2 regions of the Pradoshia sp. D12 genome follow, and region 1 is predicted to be linked to the other one. Evidence: predicted binding sites of a transcription regulator. Region 1 holds the regulator's gene; the other holds the start of a gene.
What was found. The regulator Rex, encoded in region 1, represses fermentation and respiration genes when NADH is low (regulators of the CRP and FNR family bind a similar motif). The targets are predictions, from matches to a motif close to TTGTGAAATATTTCACAA.
Positions count from the first base shown of each region.

Region 2: a site for Rex is predicted at 1,069-1,086, ahead of F7984_RS02255 (DUF1641 domain-containing protein). Genes of this name have one in related genera too.

Region 1 covers NZ_CP044545.1:248,906-251,324, reverse strand. The annotation lists gene F7984_RS01430 (CPBP family intramembrane glutamic endopeptidase) at 138-869, shown strand; gene F7984_RS01425 (YdiK family protein) at 866-1,078, shown strand; gene F7984_RS01420 (redox-sensing transcriptional repressor Rex) at 1,115-1,774, opposite strand; gene F7984_RS01415 (ABC-F family ATP-binding cassette domain-containing protein) at 2,415-2,419, shown strand, end outside.
Region 2 covers NZ_CP044545.1:447,527-449,945, reverse strand. The annotation lists gene F7984_RS02260 (Na/Pi cotransporter family protein) at 1-809, shown strand, start outside; gene F7984_RS02255 (DUF1641 domain-containing protein) at 1,175-1,600, shown strand; gene F7984_RS02250 (NAD(P)/FAD-dependent oxidoreductase) at 1,690-2,419, shown strand, end outside.

The DNA of each region.
Region 1 (2,419 bases):
AAATATCCTTTTTATTTCAGTTTGGTAGATGAAGAGAAGGAAAATGTTTCGCAATTGTAACTATGAGGTAAAAACGGTTAAAATTAAAGATATACGCAATCTAATATCTATATAAAAGATTAAGGGAGTTTTTCTATTTGAAAAAATATTACTGGTCAATTCTCATTACCTATATTGCCATGCAATTTTCTTCTATTCTTGGTATCCCAATTATGCTGGTTTTCTTATCGAACACGAATATCCCCGCGGAACGGATAGAAGTATTGGCTGCAGGGTATTGGATTGTTATAAGCTTTATTCTGGCTTCTATCATTACTCTAGTCCTACTGAGATATGAAAAAAATAATAGAAGCTTAGGCGATCAGGCAAGTGTGGGAGCTTCGATCGGCTGGGCAATTGGCGGAGTATTTCTTGCTTTGTTTTCACAATCTATAGCTGGTAATATCGAACGAATTATTGGTATTCCTACCGGGTCTGAAAATACACAGAATATACTCGGTCTCATTGAGGCAGTACCGCTTGTTATGGTAGTCAGTTCTGTACTTGGGCCATTTTTAGAAGAGATTGTCTTTAGGAAAATTATCTTTGGCACATTACACAAGCGATTGAATTTCTTCCTGAGCGCGTTAATCAGTTCACTGATCTTTGCCGTTGCTCACATGGAATTTGTACATATCCTGCTTTATACAGCAATGGGATTCACATTTGCTTATTTATATGTTAAAACAAAGAGAATCCTTGTTCCTATTTTTGCCCACATTACTATGAATACATTAGTTGTAATCGTACAATCACTTTACAAAGATGATATATTAAAAAATATGGAAGAGCTTAATAAAGTTCAAAGCTTTATCGGAGGTTTGTTATGAGACGTTCACCGTTGTATATGGCAACGACTTACTTAATTTTAGGTGCTATTTTTATATTTTTTGCTGTTCAAAATGTATCACGCAGCGGTTGGGATTTCTTTACCTATTTCCTGATCATACTGGCTACACTTGATGTTGGTTCAGGAATCCGCTTGGTGATGATTCATAAGCAAATAAAGAAAATGAAAAGTGAAAAACCAAAAGAATAACAAAAAAAATCTCGGAGGGAAAACCTTCGAGATTTTTTATTCTGTATCTTCCGTATTTCCGGATGGATAATGTTTAAGAAAATATACTAATGATTGCAATTCGACTGCAAGGTCAATATGATGGACACGAATGCTGTCTGGCACATTCAGACGTGCCGGCGTAAAGTTTAAAATAGCCTTAATGTTCGCAGCCACTAAACGATCTGTAATAGATTGGGCAACCTGTGATGGAACTGTTAAAATAGCTACACTAATATCTTGCTTTTCAAGTTTTTTCTCCAGTTCATCCATATGATAGAGCGGAACATCCCCTATAAGGGTTCCTACTTTATCAGGAGAAACATCAAACGCCATTTCAATCTTTGTATTATTATTTTTCATAAAATTATAATTTAAGAAAGCTGTACCTAGATTCCCGACTCCAATTAGAGCTACCTTTGTAATCTCATCTTGATCGAGAGTTTTTCTAAAGAAGGATAATAGATAATTAACATTGTAACCATACCCTTTTTTACCTAAAGCACCAAAGTACGAGAAATCTCTTCGTATAGTAGCTGAATCTACTTTAACAGCTTCACTTAGTTCTGCGGAAGAAACTCGTAGTTTTCCTGACGCGTGTAGATTTTGTATAAAACGATAATATAATGGAAGTCGTTTGGCTGTAGCCTGCGGTATTTTAGTATTTTCCTGCAAAATTAATTCCCTTCTCCCTATTCTTTCTTGTCAATCGTTACTCCATATATCAAAACTGCCTTTGATAATCCCGACTGGTTTTACCCCCCCGGTTTTCCAATGAAAATAGTTTCCTTCAATAACCATTGATTTTTCGATTGCTTTGCACATAACATATAAGGTTAATCAAGTATTGCTGAAACAGCTGTTATTTCTTACTTTCGTTTTTAAGATTATACGAATAATTAATCTATTCATATTTTCAGCTTTTTTCCATATAAAATCAATATCTAATCCTTGGAGTGCCCGGGTACCACATAGAAATTATATCAGAAGTTTTCTTCACTACCATAATTCTAACTATCTTAGCTATGTATAATACGCCGCTTTTTTATCAATGATTCGTTAATTTTATATTCGAGCAAAATACTAGGACTAGCGGTTCTGATTGTTTCCAGGTTACCTCCGCGGTACCAATCATATGGGATCTTTCCTGATTAATAAAGCACGTAAATTCACTGAAAGTTTATTCTCCTATTCCTATTCTATAATATTTCTATCATTTTTGGTAATTTTTGTGTGAGTATTCACAAATTTTCTATTAAGTTGCGGTGCTTATCAAGAGTAGGCTACACTTAAGGTATGTACTTCTTGAGGTGAGAATATGAT
Region 2 (2,419 bases), 200 kb from region 1:
CACTTGGACTAAATCCGGAAATGACCATTGCCTTTGCACATGGAACATTCAACATTACAAACACACTGATCATGATTCCATTCATTGGTGTATATGCGTGGATTGTTACTAAACTCATTCCAGGAAAAGATACTGTTATTGAGTATAAACCAGAGCATCTGGATGAACGAATCATCGACCAATCTCCTTCTATTGCACTTGGACAGGCGAAAAAGGAAACTTTGCGAATGGGCGAGTTTGCTATTAAAGGATTGGAAGAAACGTATAACTACCTGTTAACTAATGAAACTGCTTCATTGAATACAGGTAATCAAATTGAAGAGGCTCTTAATAATTTAGATCACAAAATAACAGATTATCTTGTTAAAGTCTCCACAAGTTCACTGTCTGCTAATGAATCTGACGAACATAATATTCTAATGCATACCATTACAGATATCGAACGCATTGGCGATCATTTCGAAAATATTCTGGAATTTGCAGAGTATAAAAATACAAATAAAGCAACATTTACAGATGAGGCCACAGAAGGCATGTCTCAAATGTTCACACTAACTATAGAAGCGGTCAAAGAAGCGATGGCGGCAATAGAGAATCAAGATAAGGAAAGTGCATATAAGGTGCTTGAATTGGAACGTAAAATCGATAAGATGGAGCGCCAATTAAGAAAGCAGCATGTCATCCGCTTAAATAATGGATCCTGCTCTGCACAAGCAAGCCTCGTTTACGTTGATATTTTAAGTAATCTTGAACGTATCGGCGATCATGCCAAAAACATTGCCGAAACGATTATTGGTGAACAAGAATAATCAGGAAGTAGACTCTCCTCGGAGGGTCTATTTTTTTATTCCTTCATTATTTCACTATTATAAAATGCCCTAAACACACTCTCTCCCCATTAACTATTTTAGATTTACACATATTTATCATCCTCAAAAATCCTCCTGTTTTCATTATTTATAAATCAAAATTACAACGGTAACTATTGATGAATGAAATATTTCACTATCAATATAGTGTAAATAGTATTCTTTTTGTTATGAAAGCGCTTTTTTCGAGCAAAAAGTTTTGTGAATTTATACACAAGGAGTATGCTTAAAGTAGAGGATTTATGGTTATATAAATATAACTAATTTAATTTTTCGCTATAACAAACAGAAATGGGGTATTTGCTATGTCAGACACAATGAAACAGCAATCAGAGACACAATCCTCTCCGGTTGCTTCACAAGAAGAATTGTTAAAACAATTATCAAAACCAGAGGTTCAGGAATCATTAGTTACACTATTAAATCAATTACCACAATTAACTGAAGTTGTAATAGCACTGAACAAATCATATGAATTCGCTCAATCCGTCGCTACTGATAAAGTATTAGTAAACGATTTTGCCAGTACAGCGAAGGAATTTGCAGAGCCTGTTACGAAAACAGCCAAACATATAGCTGTCAATGCTATGGAAGCAAAGGAAAGAGCTGAACAAAGCAAAGAAGTGATCAGTGTATTCGGTTTGATGAAAATGCTAAAAGATCCTCAAATCCAAAAGGTTCTTCGTTTTGCCAGCGCTTATCTTCAAGTAAGCAACGAACGTTCTAAATAAAAGCTTATTCATTTATACAAAAAGCACTTATTAAATGATTTTAATAAAATACTAGATTAAAAATATTACAAACAAGGGTGGAACATATCATGGCACAAGAAATTGTTATTTTAGGAGCAGGGTATGGCGGTCTTCTTTCAGCATTATCAGCACGTCAGCATTTAACATCTGAAGAAGCTACTATTACAGTTGTTAACCAATATCCGACACATCAAATCATTACTGAACTGCATCGTTTGGCAGCAGGCAATATTAGCGAAGGCAGAATTGCTATGCCATTAGATCGTTTGTTTAAAGGAAAAGATATTAATCTAATCATCTCTAAAGTTGAATCTATATCAGCAGATGAAAGAAAGGTAACCCTTTCAAGCGGAAAAATCTTAACCTATGATAAATTAGTCGTTGGATTAGGCAGCCAAACTGCTTATTTTGGCATTCCTGGACTTGAAGAAAATAGTATGGTCTTAAAATCAGCAGAGGATGCTAATAAAATTAACAAGCATATCGAAGATCGAATTAAAGAATATGCACAAACTAAAAATCCAGCCGATGCAACCATTGTAATCGGTGGCGGCGGACTAACCGGTGTTGAATTAGTTGGAGAAATTGCAGATACAACCCCTAAAGTAGCTAAAAAATATATGGTTGATCCTTCTGAGCTTAAATTTATCTTAGTTGAAGCAGGTCCAAAAATTTTACCTATGCTTCCTGATCATTTAATTGAACGTTCAATGACAAGCTTAGAGAATCGTGGAGTTCAATTCTTGACTGGACTTCCTGTCACAGGTGTAAACGGAAATGTGATTGAATTAAAAGATG